Regions from separate parts of the Marinomonas algicola genome, predicted to be linked through region 2. Evidence: predicted binding sites of a transcription regulator. Region 2 holds the regulator's gene; each other region holds the start of a gene.
The links. The regulator FNR, encoded in region 2, switches genes on or off when oxygen is low (the NO sensors DNR and NnrR bind a similar motif). The targets are predictions, from matches to a motif close to TTGATNTANATCAA.
Positions count from the first base shown of each region.

Region 1 (5,823 bases), 1.1 Mb from region 2:
GTTTTTTACTATATTAACGTCTCAGTTTATTTTTTTGTAAAACAAATCTCATCTTCTTTCGTATCCGCCACAATCACATCCCCGCTCACAAATCTTCCGGCAAGCAACTCGTTAGCTAATGGATTTTCTATCCATCTCTGTATGGCTCTTTTCAGCGGTCGAGCGCCGTAAATTGGATCGTAACCCACCTCAGACAAACGAGTCATGGCACTCTCACTCATTGTCATGCTCATCCCCATCTCAGCCAAACGTTGATTCAAGTGAAGCAATTGAATACGCGCAATACCTTGTATTTGAGATAACATCAATGGATGGAAAACAACGGCCTCATCAATTCTGTTGATAAACTCAGGGCGAAAATGCATTCCAACCACGTCCATTACTTTTTCTTTAATCTCATCATATTGGCTATCATCTCGATACTCCTGAATCACATCAGAACCAAGGTTTGACGTCATTACAATCACTGTATTACGGAAGTCGACCGTTCGCCCCTGCCCGTCTGTTAATCGACCATCATCCAATACTTGCAATAGAATATTAAAGACATCTGGATGCGCTTTTTCTATCTCATCAAGTAACAGTACTGAATAGGGACGACGACGAACGGCCTCAGTCAAATAGCCGCCTTCTTCGTAACCCACATACCCAGGAGGAGAGCCAATTAAACGGGAAACAGAATGCTTCTCCATAAATTCCGACATATCCAAGCGCACCATAGCCGCTTCAGAGTCAAACAAAAAAGTAGCCAGAGACTTACACAACTCAGTCTTACCAACCCCAGTAGGCCCTAAGAACAAAAATGAACCATTAGGCCTATTTGGATCGGCCAAACCAGACCTGGAGCGTCTAACGGCATTAGCAACCGCCCCAACGGCTTCTTCCTGACCGATAACCGACTCATGTAACGCCTCTTCCATTCGAAGCAACTTATCACGCTCACCCTCCAACATCTTATCAACAGGAATGCCTGTCCATCTTGATACAACAGTGGCGATCTCTTCCTCGCTTACTCTGTTTCGAAGCAATTGAGTTTGACCCAATTCTTCCGCTTGACTGGCTTTTTCAATTTCGGCTTCCAACATTGGAATAACACCATACTGAAGCTCAGACATCTTCGCTAAATTTCCCTCACGACGCGCTTCTTCCATCTCATGCCTAACGGATTCAAGATCCTCTTTTAGCTTTTGCCCACCTTGGACTAAGGCTTTTTCAGCATTCCAAATTTCATCTAAATCAGAATATTGTTTTTCTAGTGACTCAACTTCGGAATCCAGCTCTTTTAGACGGGTTTTAGAGGCCTTATCCTTTTCTTTTTTCAAAGCTTCCTGCTCTATCTTTAACTGAATTAGGCGGCGCTCTAATCGGTCCATATCCTCTGGCTTTGAATCCATTTCCATTCGTATGCGACTGCCCGCTTCATCAATTAAGTCAATGGCTTTATCAGGTAACTGCCTATCTGTAATATAACGTTGAGACAGTTTAGCCGCAGCAATAATAGCCGAGTCAGTAATGTCCACACCATGGTGCACCTCATAACGCTCTTTTAAGCCACGTAGAATAGCAACCGTGTCAGCAACCGAGGGTTCTTCCACCAGAACCTTTTGAAAACGACGCTCCAGAGCCGCATCCTTTTCAATAAACTGACGGTATTCATTTAATGTCGTCGCCCCTACACAATGCAGTTCACCACGTGCAAGAGCAGGTTTAAGCATATTACCGGCATCCATAGAACCTTCGGATTTTCCAGCACCCACCATAGTATGAATTTCATCAATAAACAGGATAACTTGCCCCTCTTGCTTAGAGAGTTCATTGAGCACGGCTTTTAAACGCTCCTCAAATTCACCACGATACTTAGCCCCCGCAATCAGAGTTCCCATATCTAAAGAAAGCACTCGTTTATTTTTTAGGCCTTCAGGAACTTCACCATTGATAATACGCTGAGCCAATCCTTCGGCAATGGCCGTTTTACCCACGCCCGGCTCACCAATGAGTACGGGGTTATTTTTACGACGACGTTGGAGAACTTGGATAGTACGACGTATTTCATCATCACGACCAATGACGGGATCTAGCTTACCAGAGGCGGCTCTTGCGGTTAAATCAACGGTATATTTATCAAGCGCTTGGCGATTTTCTTCTGCATTCGCATCATTTACCCCTTCGCCACCACGCACCTGATCAATTACAGCCGCGATATCGTTTTTGGTAACGCCAGTTGCTTTTAATGTTTTTGCAAGATCATCTTTGCCATCAAACATGGCCATCAAAATCAATTCGGATGAAATAAACTGATCTTTTCGTTTTTGCGCTTCTTTATCACCAAGATTTAATAACCGCACCATCTCAGGCGACATTTGAACATTGCCATCATGATCATTCACTTTGGCAAGTTGGCCTAACACATCGTTCAGTGATTCTCTTAACTTTACAACTTGAATGCCAGATTGCTGAAGAATAGGACGAGTACTGCCTCCTTGTTGATCTATCAAGGCAATCAATAAATGTACAGGCTCTATGTAGGAATGGTCATGCCCTAAGGCAACAGATTGAGCATCAGAAAGAGCGAGCTGCAACTTACTTGTTAATCGATCAATTCTCATTAATAAACTCCTTTGTATAGGAAAATTCTTACTGTATTTACCTAGTTAATACGTCCCAAAGTACAAATTTCAACACTCGAGTGTCAAAATAATGACACTCATCAAGAAAGCACCCTGATTTACTGGTAGAAAATTATTATTCAAACCAAATCACACTGGCCATTCGACCCGTCACACCGTCCCTTCTATAGGAGTAGAAGCATTCTTTCTCAATAAAGGTACAACGGTCGCCGCCATAAATTTGATTTACCCCTGCCAAGCTAAGCCTTTGACGAGCCAACAAATACAAATCGCCAAGCCACTTTCCCCCGGCTTTAGGCGTAAAAGCCAAAGCGGCCTCAGGCGAATGATCAACAAATGCCTCTTTAACCTCTTCACCAATCTCAAAAGATTGCGGCCCAATTGCCGGTCCCAACCATGCCATTAGATTTTCTGTTTCATCAAAATGGTTTACCGCCTGCTCGATTACACCATCACATAATCCACGCCAACCAGCGTGCAAAGCAGAGACTTGAGTACCGCTTGAATTCGTTAAAAACACGGGTAAACAATCCGCGGTAAGAATCGCGCACACCTGATTCGCTTCTTTTGTCGTTGATGCATCCGCTTGATCATGAAGGCCTTCAGAACAGGCCGAGTCAAAAGGCAGTTCAAGCGTACGGGTACCATGCACCTGATTCAACCACACTAGAGTGTTTGGCATCGTCGTTCGCCTTTGAAGCAACAAGCGATTGTAAGCAACATGATCTGGGTTATCATTCACATGAGCGCCTAAATTTAAGCCCATGTATTCACCCTCACTCACACCACCTTTACGGGTAGAAACGAACGCTCGAACGTTTTTAGGTGCCGGCCAATCAGGTTGAATCAAATCTAACGCTTCATGAGAATTCTCAACTTTCAAAACACACCTCAATATCACAAAATATAAGCTTGCATATAAACAAGAAAGCAGCCATAGGGCCGCTTTCTTACTTGATACTTATAACAAAGAAAAACAGTAAAATCGCTTTCTTTTAAAAGCTAATCTTTATTAATAATACTCAGAATCGTCACTTCCAGAATCTTCCATATCTTGTTTTAGCAATTCAATTAGATGCTGCATATCTTCTGGAAGATCCACTTCCCACTCCATAAAGTCACCACTAATTGGATGGGTTAACTCTAATTTTTTAGCATGCAGGGCTTGACGTCTAAACAAACGAATACCCTCTTGGAGCTCAGGAGAACAGGCTTTTGGCATTTTTAAACGACCTGCATACTGCGGATCACCCACGAGAGGGAATTTCGCAAATGCCATATGCACGCGAATTTGGTGTGTACGGCCAGTCTCAAGCTTTAATCGAATGTGGGTGTGGTTTTTGAAACGCTTCACCAAACGGTAATGAGTAATCGCCTCTTTCCCGTGTATTGGCTCAACGGCCATTTTTTGGCGATTATTAGGGTGACGCCCAATAGGTTCGTCCACGACACCCCCGCCTGTCATCACGCCAATAGTAATGGCTTCGTACTCACGACCCATACTACGATCTTGCAGTTGAGAAACGAGATCTGTTTGAGCCGCCAATGTTTTAGCGATTACCATCAAACCTGTCGTTTCTTTGTCCAGTCGATGGACGATACCTGCTCGCGGCACATGGCCCACTTCAGGAGCATGATGCAAAACCGCATTAAGCAAGGTACCATCTCTGTGCCCAGACGCTGGATGCACAACAAGTCCTGCCGGCTTATTAATCACTAAAATATCATCATCTTCATAAACAATATTTAACGGGATGTCCTCTGGTAAATGCTCTTCTTGATTTTCTACAAGAACACTTAACGAAATAATCTCTCCCCCAAACACTTTCTCTTTTGCTTTTACTTTTTTACCATCTACTAAAATGGTACCTTCTTTTATCCAAGACTGAATACGAGACCTTGAAAAATCTTCAAATAGTTCAGTAGAGACTTGATCCAGTCTCTGGCCACTAAAATCCACGGGAACTTGGGCTTCTTTTACAATACGCTCTGCCATACAATGTACTTAAATTGTTGATGAGTGGAAATTACATAAAATTCACACATCATCAAGTGATAATAAAAACTCAGCTCTGTTATTATTGAACACAGTGTTCACACTTAGAGCCACAGATAGCCAATTCGGTAACTTTTACTTATTTAAGGTTTTAATTATACATGGGATTTCATCAGACGTTGCTGCGATTCATAACAATTACGAGTTTTTCTTTGCTTGCAATCGCTTGCGCAAACAAAACAGTACAAGAAGCAGACCTTCCAGAACAAGAATATTACCAAAAAGCGCAGGCGGCGCTAGAGGATGGATTACCAACAACCGCGGTAAAACATTTAAAAGATTTAACAAACCGCTACCCTTTCGGTGAATACACTGTACGTGCTGAACTTGATCTAATATACGCTTATCTCAGTGCTGGGGACTATATCGCCGCACACGCGAATGTAGAACGGTTTATTAAGAACCACCCCGACCACTCTTCACTGGATTACGCTTTCTATATGAGAGCGCTTAGTACTTACAAGAGCACAGAGAGCTTTTTGGGTCGATATTTAGACTTAGACCCTAGCGAAAGAGACGTATCAGAATTAACAACGTCATTTAATGAATTTTCATTACTACTTAAACGCTTTCCTGATAGCCAATATGCGCCTGACTCAAAAGTAAGAATGATCTATTTAAGGAATATTATCGCTAGACATGAAGTTCAGGTTGCAAGATACTATTTTAAGCGTAAAGCCCCCCTGTCGGCCTTACGACGCGGCCAAACTGTTTTAGAACAATATCCAAGTTCTGACTCTATTGAAGATGCCTTAGCTATTGTTATTCAAGCGTACATGGATTTAGAACAGTACGATTTAGCTCAAAATAACATAGAATTTTTGATTGAAAACTTCCCCTCATCCAGCCGCTTAGATGAGAACAATAAATTTATTACGGCAAGCCTGCCAAAAGATGCCGAGCCAGACTTTTTATATTGGGTAACACTGGGCGCGATTGATTAACAAGCAAGGCCATTTATTTGTATTAAATGAATGGCCTGATCTTTTTCGTCTAAAACCCGATTACAAGATTGTTAAGGGAAAAAGATTTCTTCTTGGCCTTCCACCCATTGTGGGTACTTCTTCATCACAACCAAAAACAAACTCGACTCTAAAAAGCGAGCCAACCACAACTTTAAATGGGGGTAACCACAGCTCT
Region 1 is NZ_CP061941.1:3,040,010-3,045,832, forward strand. Features, by position in the region: gene clpB (ATP-dependent chaperone ClpB) at 27-2,606, opposite strand; gene pgeF (peptidoglycan editing factor PgeF) at 2,743-3,510, opposite strand; gene rluD (23S rRNA pseudouridine(1911/1915/1917) synthase RluD) at 3,640-4,623, opposite strand; gene IEZ33_RS13920 (outer membrane protein assembly factor BamD) at 4,785-5,627, shown strand; gene IEZ33_RS13925 (glutathione S-transferase) at 5,699-5,823, opposite strand, start outside.
Region 1: clpB (ATP-dependent chaperone ClpB) is a predicted target of FNR. The motif match lies at 2,698-2,711, and genes of this name have one in related genera.

Region 2 (5,823 bases):
AAGCGCATATTTACATGTCTTTTTCGCATCAATCTGCATTTTTTAATGCGAGTGAATAGGGCATGCTGTAGAATGCCTATCGTCTAAATTATTGCGTGTTTGTGATGGAATTTTCAACGAAACCTAAAGAAAAAATCGAATTTAATAAGCTCCAGAAAAAACTGAGAAGACTAACAGGTCAAGCAATTGCTGACTTCAATATGATTGAAGAAGGCGATAAGATCATGGTTTGTTTATCTGGCGGCAAAGATTCTTACACAATGCTTGAAATATTGCGTAATCTTCAAGCAAGTGCGCCAATCAACTTCAGCCTAGTTGCTGTTAACCTTGATCAAAAGCAACCCGGTTTCCCTGAAGATGTGTTGCCTAATTATTTGCAATCAGAAGGTGTTGATTTCCATATATTGGAGCGCGACACATACAGTATTGTTAAAGAGTTAGTTCCTGAAGGCAAAACAACGTGTGGTTTGTGCTCTCGATTGAGGCGCGGCTCATTGTATGGTTTTGCAGATCAAATTGGTGCTACAAAAATTGCGTTGGGACATCACAGAGATGATATTTTAGAAACGTTATTTTTGAATATGTTCTTTGGGGGTAAGCTCAAGGGAATGCCTCCAAAATTGTTGAGTGACGATGGTAAGCATATGGTGATCCGTCCTTTAGCCTATTGCAAAGAGAAAGATATCGAAAAATTCTCTACAATTAAGGAGTATCCAATTATTCCTTGTAATTTGTGTGGGTCACAAGAAAACTTACAGAGACAAGTTATCAAAGATATGTTGCAAAAATGGGATCTTGAATATCCTGGTAGAACAGATACTCTTTTCACAAGTATGCAAAATGTTGTTCCATCTCATTTAGCGGACACTTCTTTGTTTAATTTTAAAGATTTGGAAACAAAAGAAGACGATTTTGATCGTCTTAACATAATTTCTTTATAGGACTTATTTATGATGTTTAAAAAATGGTCATTTTCAATCGTTACAGGTCTATGTCTTTCCGTTGGCGTATCTGCCGCTACATTTGAAGGCAGTCTCTCTGATCAATCCATCAAAGCAGATTTAAGTATCAGTAAAGACAGTTATTTTTTAGATCTTGGCGGGATGCATGATACGAAAGATGGTTCTTATGGTTACATTGGTGCTCATATAGAAGATAAGGATATCAGCAAAGACTACCCTGTCCAAATTGGACTTGGTGCGCGTCTTCTGGCTGTGGATGCAGACTTGAGTGGTAATGACTCAGGTATTGCTGTTGGTCTTGGTGGATTTTATCGTTACACCTTACCAAAAGCGAATCGCTTTAGTTTATATGGTTCCTTTTATTACGCACCGCAGATCTTATCTTTTGATAATATTGACAAGCTTTACCAAGCTGAAGTGCGTGGTGAGTACCGTACTTTAAGAAATGCCAAAGTGTTCATTCGCTATGGATTAACGAGTGTGGATTACAGCGGCTTTTCTTCAAATCATAAAATGAATGATAGCTTTGGTTTAGGCGTGTCTTTGGATTTTTAAATCCAAGCATTCGTTAAAATGAAGTGTTGTAAAAAAGGTGTCTTTAAGACACCTTTTTTAGTGCAATCGAGAAAAGGTTTACTCGCCGTCAAAAGCGCATAAACTAAAAACAGGGATATCGGCGTCACGGATTTTTTGGCTACCTTGTAGATCAGGCAAATCAATAATCGCGGCCACCTCATGTATATTTGCGCCTTGTGACGTTAAAAGCGATATAGCAGCAAACAGAGTTCCACCTGTAGCAATCAAGTCATCAAAAAGTAAAATGTTGTTGCCTTCTTCAACCGCGCCTTCTTGAATCTCAAGTTCGGCCTCACCGTATTCCAGGGCATAGCTTTGAGAAATGGTTTTCCCTGGTAATTTGCCTTTCTTACGAATTAAAATCAGTGGCTTCTGTAATTCATAAGCAAGCACGGCGGCAATGAGAAAGCCGCGAGCATCAATACAAGCAATGTGAGTGATATCGGATGCTATGTATCTGTGCACATAAGCATCTACGACCATCCTCATGCCTTTAGGGTCGCTAAAAATAGGAGTGATATCTCTAAAACTAATGCCTTCTTTTGGCCAGTCTTCAATGGTTTTGATTAGTGATTTAATGTAAAAATCATCATAAAGCATACAATTTATCGCCTTAGTTTGTGTTAAATGACCTCGATTTTAGCACAGTCTTCGGCGATGCCGACGAGTTTTTGCATTTCGGGTAAATTGATAATGGCAATTTCCTTACCATCTACATGAATCATGCCGTTTTTTTGAAAACGAGTCATAACACGACTCACCGTTTCCACAGCCAAGCCCAAATAATTTCCAATTTCTCCGCGAGACATGGCTAATCTAAATGAGGTAGCCGAATAGCCCCGTCGCTTAAAACGATCACTTAAATTCATGAGTAAAGAGGCTACTTTCTCATCCGCATTCTTTTTCCCAAGTAACACCATCATTTGCTGATCGTCACAAATTTTACGGCTCATTACTTTAAAAATCTGATGTTTTAAAGAGGGAATCTGACTGGAAAGCGACTCTAAGTGGGAGAAAGGGATTTCACACACACTGGTTGTCTCAAGTGCTTTTGCGGATACTGGGTAAGTATTACTGTCTATGCCGCTAAGGCCTACAAGCTCGCTAGGGCAATAAAAACCTGTTATTTGCTCTTCACCACTATTAGTGATATTAAATGTTTTCAGTGTACCGGTTCTGACCGCATAAACAGAACTAAACGCTTCACCTTGTTGAAACAATACATCGCCTTTTTTAAGTGGCTTTTTTCTTTCAATAATCTGATCTAGACGGTTTACGTCTTCATCGGCTAATGAAATCGGTAAGCATAAAGCGCTAAGACTGCAGTTTTGGCATTGAGAGGTCAATTTGCTATTAAAACGAGTAGATTGTAACGATGACATAAAAAACTCCCTGAACGAGTTGTTCTATTAAATTACTTTCGAATAACGAATGCCGTTATTTAAATATTGATCGAAAATCATGCAGACACAGCGAATAAGTATGCGACCTGCATTAGTGACTTCAATTTTATTTTGACCAAGTGTAACAATACCATCTTTTTCAAGTGTGTGTAGCTCTGCCAACTCTTTAGTGAAATAGCTTTGAAAGGCCATGTCGAATTTGGCGTTAAACTCTGCAAAATGAAGTTCAAAATGACAAATTAATGACATGATAACAAATTGTCTTATTAAATCGTCTTTTGAAGATATGTAGCCTTTGACTATTGGAAGTTGGCCGCTTTCAATCGTTTTCTGATAGGAAGGTAAATCTACAAAATTTTGAGTGTAGGTATTATTAAAATGGCTTATGGCTGACGTGCCAAACGCAATGAGATCGGTCTCGTCATGAGTTGTGTACCCCTGGAAATTACGTTTCAATTGCTTGTTCTGCTGAGCGATAGTAAGTGAGTCGCTTTCTTTTGCAAAGTGATCCATTCCGATGTGAATATAGCCTGCCTCGGACAGCCTTTCGGAAATGCGTTTTAACATGGCCAGTTTTGTCGTTGTATTAGGCAGAGATGTGTCTAAAATACGCCTTTGAGAAGGGAACCTCTCGGGTAAATGGGCGTAATTAAAAATAGATAATCGATCTGGACTCATTTCGATGACTATATCGAGCGTTCTTTCAAATGACTCAACGGATTGAAACGGTAGGCCATATATTAGGTCGAAATTGATTGAGCGAAAACCAAGACTTCTGGCTTGTTGCAATAGATCTGATACCAAGTTTACGGACTGAGATCGATGAATGGCTTTTTGCACTCTTTCATCAAAATCTTGAATACCTAAACTTAACCGATTAAAGCCCAATTCACGTAAACACGTGAGTTTTTCTAGGTCAATCTCTCTAGGGTCTACTTCTATGCTGTAATCACCAGAGTCATCATCTAATAAATTAAAGTATTGATGAATACTGTTAAAAAGAGTTTTAATAGAGTCGCATGATAAGAAGGTAGGAGTGCCTCCACCAAAATGCAGTTGTGTAACAGGCCTGTCGTTTTGAACCATTAATGACCTGAGGCGAAGTTCCTCTTCTAATAATTCAATGTATTCGCGGCCTTTATCGTATTGTTTTGTCACAACCTTATTGCAGGCACAGTAATAGCAAAGATGGGCGCAAAAAGGAATGTGAAAATACAGACTTAATGGCTTAGCTGATGGTGTGAGCATTTTCTCTATAAGTGTTATTTTACTGATTTCAGTGCTGAATTGTGGTGCTGTAGGGTAAGACGTATATCGAGGTCCAGATAAGTTATATTTCTCAATTAACTCTGTGTTCCAAAGCATGTCATTTTCCTATTAAAAATATTAATAGTATTTTAACGGTAGAGAGATAAGTTTTACCTGACCTATATCAATGATAATCGACAAGTAGCCAACGGCTTATGATCCTTTATCGTCATAAGCCTGTTTAAAGTCTTGTTGCTCACAGTCAGTCAGGGCTAATCTGCCTGAGAATGATCCATTTTGGCGTGATCCATTTTGGAGTGATCCATTTTGGCGTGATCCATCTCAGACATGTCATCGTGGTTCATTTGAGAATGATCCATTTTGGCGTGATCCATCTCAGACATGTCATCGTGGTTCATTTGAGAATGATCCATTTTGGCGTGATCCATCTCAGACGTGTCATCGTGGTTCATTTGAGAATGATCCATTTTGGCGTGATCCATCTCAGACATGTCATCGTGGTTCATTTGAGAATGATCCATTTTGGCGTGATCCATGCCAGCGTGATTATGGCCGAGTGGTATTGTCCATATTCCAAAAATAACTAAGAAAATGCCAGAAAGAATATCCAGTTTAAATTTCACCCAGATAGATTTAAATTGGAGTGCAAAAATACCCGTTAAGAGCATGGCTGGCATTGTGCCTAAGCCAAAGCCGACCATGAGCCAAAGTGCTTTTAGTGGTTCGCCAGTAGAAGATACCCAAAGTAGACTTGAATAGGCCAGGCCACAAGGCAGCCACCCCCATAAGAATCCTGCCGCAAGCGCCTTGGTGGGTGTGTTTACGGGTAAAATTGATTTTGCAGTAGGGCTGACAAATTTCCAGATAAATTTACCAATGGCTTCTATTTTTAGAATCCACTTATTTAACCCAATTAGGTATAAACCAGTCAGAATTAAAATGATGCCTGCAAAAGTCCGTATGGGGCCGCTGAGCTCAGTATAAAGTTCAAATGACAGAGAAAAGAAAGACGTTAATACAAAGGCAAAAAAAGCATAGGAGATAATGCGTCCAAAATTGTACAAGAACTGGATATTCAGTTTTGTAAATAGAGATTTTGATTGCGTTCCCATGGAGAGGGTCCCTGCAATGCCCCCGCACATGCCAAAGCAATGTCCTGCTCCAGCAAGTCCTATAAGAAACGCGGCTAAGAAACTAAAATCTACTTCTTGCATTATTTTTGATCCTCTTCGTCATCAAATAAAATTCGTTCTCCCTCACGGTCTAGATCATCAAATTGATCTTTCTTGACAGCCCAGACAAATATTCCCAGGCCAATGGCGACAAACAAGCCTGCTATGGGAACCAATAGATATAAACTTTCCATCATATGTCCTATTTAACTACGGTTATTTTGATAGCCTAGTTGCATTTAATACAACCAAAAGAGAGCTTGCGGCCATTCCTATCGCCGCACTCCATGGTGGAACCAGGCCAAGTAAGGCGGCAGGCAGCATAATGCCATTATACGATGCCGCCCAGAACAAATTCTGCTTAATGATTCTTTGGCATTTTTTAGCCAATATTATGGCACGGTATATTGTAGAAATATCATTTGATAGCAACAGCGCATC
Region 2 is NZ_CP061941.1:1,899,768-1,905,590, forward strand. Features, by position in the region: gene IEZ33_RS08640 (hypothetical protein) at 1-1, shown strand, start outside; gene ttcA (tRNA 2-thiocytidine(32) synthetase TtcA) at 105-941, shown strand; gene IEZ33_RS08650 (YfaZ family outer membrane protein) at 951-1,517, shown strand; gene IEZ33_RS08655 (adenine phosphoribosyltransferase) at 1,596-2,138, opposite strand; gene fnr (fumarate/nitrate reduction transcriptional regulator Fnr) at 2,162-2,920, opposite strand; gene hemN (oxygen-independent coproporphyrinogen III oxidase) at 2,948-4,306, opposite strand; gene IEZ33_RS08670 (sulfite exporter TauE/SafE family protein) at 4,462-5,424, opposite strand; gene ccoS (cbb3-type cytochrome oxidase assembly protein CcoS) at 5,424-5,576, opposite strand; gene IEZ33_RS08680 (heavy metal translocating P-type ATPase) at 5,599-5,823, opposite strand, start outside.

Region 3 (5,823 bases), 2.0 Mb from region 2:
AACCATCATTAAATTGTACTTTTCGAATATAGATGGATAAATTACCCTGATGACAAATAATTTTCCTATTCCAACCGTACAGTTCTACGGTGAACAAGAGCAACAAGTCACACCGGACTTACTTCATAGTGAATTGCTCATCACCAAAAGTAGAGCCCATCATTTCAAAATTCGCCCTCACAGACATCATGGTTTAAGCCAACTATTTTATGTCCGAAAAGGGGAAGGCGAAGCGAATATCGATGGCAAAAGCATCGCCATCACAGCGCCATCAGTCATTGTTATTTCTGAAATGTGTGTACATGATTTCCTTTGGTCTAAAGAGGTGGAAGGATACGTATTGTCCATAGCAAACCCTTTACTTGAACGAGTTGAGCGTTTACTCAAGAAAGAACAAACCACAATTAAATCAACACGCATTATTCCAATCAAAAAAAACCAACCGGCGTTGGATTCTATTTTTTCATTAATTCATCTGGAATACAGCGAATCCATTATGAGCGGACGCTCTGAATCATTAGGTTCCTTAGTGCAATTACTCGGTATTTGGTTAGAAAGAAACTCATCTCAACACACTCATTCGAATCACATTAACAGCAAAAAAAGTGACTACCTACATCACTATAACGACCTAATTAATAAAGACTTTGTGAAGCACAAAAAAGTAGAAGACTATGCAAAGACTCTAGGCATCACGGCGCCTTATTTAAATAACCTCTGCCAACAATTTGTTCAGAAAAGTGCCTTACAGCTCATCCATGACCGAGTGCTATTGGAAGCGAAACGTTATTTAATGTACACCATTCTCAGCATTAGCGAGATCGCCTACACTCTTGGTTTTCATGACCCAGCTTATTTTACTCGATTTTTCAAACGCCTCACCAAAGAATCCCCAAAACAATTTAGAATAAACGCTGTCAATCATCAGTAATGGATTTTTCTCTATTGTTTTCAAAGGCAAAAAAAATACCCCGATGCATTTTATCATCGAGGTATTTCTTATCTCTACTCGTATCAGTTAATCTGATATTGAGTTAAAAAAAGCCAATCATTCTGCTTCTTTTTGAATATGTACATCCATTTGAGGGTAAGGAATACCAACGCCTTGCTCATCAAAAGTGTATTTGATTTTTTCTAAGATATCCGCTCTAACAGCCCAATAATCTGCCGCATTAACCCAAGGACGAAGGTTAAAGTTTACCGAACTATCCGCCAGTTCAGAAACCGCAATACCACAAGCCGGGTCTTTTAGAATACGTTCATCCGCATCCACAATTTCTTGCATGATATTTTTGGCTAATTTGATATCTGCATCGTAGCTAATACCAATAACAAGATCGATACGACGCGTCTTCTCTTTAGAGAAGTTTACAATCGCACCATTCGCAATCGCAGAGTTAGGAATAATAATAACGCGGTTATCAGGCGTTTTCATGTAAGTAGAAAACAATTCTATACGATCCACTGTCCCAGCTTGTCCAGCAGCATCAATAAAGTCACCCGCTTTAAATGGACGGAATAGAATAATCAATACACCAGAAGCAAAGTTAGACAATGAGCCTTGTAAAGCAAGACCGACAGCCAAACCAGCCGCACCAAGAATGGCAATAAAGGAGGTTGTTTCAACACCCAGCTGACCCAATGCCATCAAAGCAATACCTGCAAACATCAAAGCATATAAAATGCTTGATGCAAATCCCGCTACCGCTTTATCCACATTGGACTTTAACATTCTATTTTCGACAAATTTAGCGACTTTAGACGCTAACATTTTACCTACGATAAAAATTGCAATTGCAATTGCAAGGTTCAATATCATTTCCATAATCCACGGAGCCCAACTGGCCCCTTGATCCAACATATCATTCATATTTTATTCCCAGCCATTAAATAACATCAACGTTATATATCAAAATCCACTTTAAATTGCCATTCATCCAATAAAGATGCCAGCGCCTTTTTCCCTTCTGATGAGAATAATACACAAGCTTGAGAATTAACCAAGCGACTTCCTGTTACATATTGTTCATCTATGTCTTCACATTGTTGTCTTAACGTATCTAATTCAGCCGAATGAGTGATGGTTACACCAATAAAAAAATGCCAATCGGCAACGGGAAGATCGCCCGATATGGCATGTTCGAGAAGGCGTAAACAATACGTTTTATTCACGCGGTAATAAGGAACCTGTTGTTTGTATTTCAAATAAAATAACAATAAGGCCACCAAAACCAAAAAGCAGGCCGCTATGGAAATAAGAAAGTTCATTGGTATTAAACCAATGGGTAATCGAGTAAGGCCTGTTTTCCTCGCTGTAGAGCGTCCAAATACTGAGCTTCACATTGTTCCATTTGTACGCGAAATTTTTTCTTTGCCGAGGAAGGAAGTTCATTCCAACTATCGTGAGTAGGTATATGCTCTGTTTCAGCATACACCTTGTAGAAAACACCAATATCTTCATTTGTTGATAGATCAAAACTCAATTGATCCAATAGCACTTTCACCCGTATGGCGGCTTCAATCCAACCAAGCTCCTCGGTACCAACTACTTTCAATAGTACACGAATACTGTCAATACGCTCAGAGCGTCCCTCTAGGACTCTTTGCTCAGCCTCAGCTAAGGCCAGCTTTCGCTCTTGATCCTTTTTTAATAGACGAAGAATAAGCAGGGCCAACCCTGCAATCACGAGAATTCCTGTAGTTAATGCTAAAAAGAAAACACTCAAAGACATAAAGCGAACCTGCAAATTAAACTAATTAATATATTAGCCTAAATTCTAACACTATGCAGACAGCCCATTACAGTAAATCCATCGCATTCCAGAAAGACACATCTATATGGAGATAAACGAGCAAATTCAAGACTAAGGTTTACTCTTCATCGCTTTATAAGCGATATAAACAAACCCACCTAAAAAAGCCAACATCAAACCGACAGTCAGTACACCAGCAAGAACAACATCATCTAAAAACATAATCATCACCTCATTTGTTATGCGTTAAATGTAGCCTTTCCTTCAGTTCTTACCTTGATATAAGTCAATATTTATCAGTCTAGAGGAGGATCAGGGAGGCGTTTACTGACGTGTATCAATAAACGCCTTCCTCAGTATCATTTCTAGGCCTTTAAAGAGGTTTTAACAAAACACGTTGCAGCCAGTTAGAAATATCACCAATCTGCTCAGGACAGACAGAGTGAGGCATATTGTATGATTTAAAGGCCACATTATAAGATTTATTCAACAGCGTTTCTCGAGCCGTTGTACCTAATTGTAGAGGAACCACTGGGTCTTCAGATCCATGGTGAATTAAAATTGAAGTGCTACCATTAACGTTTTCAGTCGCATGTGTTAATGCTTCGGCTTCTACCAAATAAGTAGACAGCGCCATAATTCCAGCTAATTTTGACTGGGTCGTTAGACCCAATTTATAAGCAATGACACCTCCTTGTGAAAAACCCGCAAGCACAATCCGCTCACTTGCCATACCTGAAGCGATTTGCGCATCAATGATGGCTTGAACGTGAGCACAGGATTCAGCAATATTTTTACTGTCCACCTTTCGCTCAATCGTCATTTCTAAAATGTCATACCAAGCTCTCATTTCCATACCACCGTTTATCGTGACAGGGCGAATCGGAGCATGTGGAAAGATAAAGCGTACGCCTAATGCCTCTGGCAGAGACAAGCTTTTCACAATAGGTTGAAAATCATACCCATCAGAACCAAGACCATGTAACCAGATAACAGCACTGTCTATTGATGAAGATGTTTCGACGACAACACACTCTAATTCCTGCATTTATTTGTTCCTCTTTTAAGATAGTCGGTAACTTACACATAACGGCCAATCAAAACAGCAAAAGCGGCACGTACTTTCACTCGAATGGAAGTCGCAACTGCATTGAATCGTTGGATTTTAACCGATAACCCAATCCAAGTAATCGTACTGGTCTATTTTGACGAGAAATCGCTTCTTTTATTAACATAATAAAAAATGCGTACTCCTGACCTTTTTGATAGGCTTTCTCAACCGTTGTTTGTTGGAAATTATCAAACTTCACTTTCACATAAAACTTACTCGGAGGATGAGTGAATTTTTTATCCGCCATTCGATGAGTTAATGCTTCGATCAATTTTGGAACTTGCTTTAAACAGGCATCAACGGAATCTAAATCCTTTTCATAAGTATGTTCGACAGAAAAGCTTTTTCGCACGCGATTCATTTGGACGTCTCTGTCATCCACACCAAAAGCCAGTTGTGAAAGGCGGTAAGCAAAGCGACCGAATAGTTGAATTAGACTGGCTAACTCTATTTGCTGCAGATCGCCGCAGGTTTTGACACCTAACTTATGAAGCTTTTCTTGACCAACTTTCCCAATCCCCCAAATGCGCTTAATAGGAATATTTTTTACAAACGCATCCTGCTCCGATGGTGGGACGACAAACTGTCCATTCGGTTTATTCCAATCGCTGGCGACTTTCGCCAAAAACTTATTCGCGGCAATGCCCGCAGAGACAGTAATGCCCGTTGTATCCATAATTTTTTGACGTATCTCTTGCGCCATTAAAGTGGCACTTCCTCGACATAACGTCACATCCGTTACATCAAGATAGGCTTCGTCAAGCGATAAGGGCTCAATAAGACGAGTGTATTCGCCAAAAATACGATGCATTTGTTGGGATACCTCTCGATACTTTTGCCTATTTCCAGGAATAATAACGATGTGAGGACACAGACGAACGGCATGAGCCGAAGACATAGCCGAGCGTACACCATACTCACGTGCAATATAATTCGCTGTAGCAATCACCCCTCTTGACGTCGCCGATCCGCCAATTGCTAATGGAATATCACGTAACTCAGGGTTATCTCGCATTTCTACTGCAGCATAAAAGCAATCAGCATCTATGTGAATTATTTTCCTTTGGGACATATTCTCTTGGATATATAGAAACGGTAAAACAAGCACTAAAGTACCATAAATACTGTATATAAAAACAGTTAAACTGAATTTTTCGTCGTCCATTTAATTACTCAACGCTTAATCTTGTCGCTAAATACCCAAGATTTAAATTATCCTTTAAGATATGTGTTCAAACGCCGTAAACTTATTATCTAAGGTAATCACATAGGAAACTTATAAAATGCGTTATAAGATACCTTTAATACTAACCGTATTAGTAAGCACTCTTTCTGGATGCAGTTATTCATATCATAAAACGTCCAGTGAAGAGGAAATTGCAAAACCGGCCAATCCGATGCAAATTACCGTAGATGAGGACACCGTTGAAAGTGCTCAAATAAAGAAAGCCCCTAGAAAAATAATTATTTACAGAATTCATTAATTGGAACTTTTTAATAAAATGCCACAGATCATTACACGTGGTACGATTACCAAAAGATTAGGAGACATTGCAATGCGCTTTCTAAAACCTGTGTACCTTTTATGTTTTGCCAGTTTATTTCTAACGGCATGTAATGCAATTCAAAACGCAAACAAGTGCACAAGTATTGCACCTTGCAATGGTAATACTGTTAGTAATTCTCTTGCCGATAATAACAGCGATAGCCCTTTCGAGATCGTGGATGTTATTCCAAGGGAGCCTATCATCATTAATGCTACCGGCTATTCTGCACCTATAACCAATAAAAAATTTTCTAAGTCACAAGCGAAACTGCTCTCGTTACGAGGCTCTAAACTTGACGCTTACCGTAATTTATCTGAGCGCGTATATGGCTTAAAAATTAATGGTACGTCCACTCTTAGTAATATGATGACTCAAAATGACGAGTTAAGAACCTTTGTCGATGCTTATCTTG
Region 3 is NZ_CP061941.1:3,923,422-3,929,244, forward strand. Features, by position in the region: gene IEZ33_RS17880 (helix-turn-helix domain-containing protein) at 50-931, shown strand; gene IEZ33_RS17885 (mechanosensitive ion channel family protein) at 1,049-1,870, opposite strand; gene IEZ33_RS17890 (hypothetical protein) at 1,903-2,268, opposite strand; gene IEZ33_RS17895 (DUF2489 domain-containing protein) at 2,274-2,732, opposite strand; gene ccoM (cytochrome c oxidase subunit CcoM) at 2,865-2,975, opposite strand; gene IEZ33_RS17900 (alpha/beta hydrolase) at 3,127-3,801, opposite strand; gene dinB (DNA polymerase IV) at 3,878-4,936, opposite strand; gene IEZ33_RS17910 (hypothetical protein) at 5,148-5,348, shown strand; gene IEZ33_RS17915 (LPP20 family lipoprotein) at 5,421-5,823, shown strand, end outside.
Region 3: ccoM (cytochrome c oxidase subunit CcoM) is a predicted target of FNR. The motif match lies at 3,030-3,043, and genes of this name have one in related genera.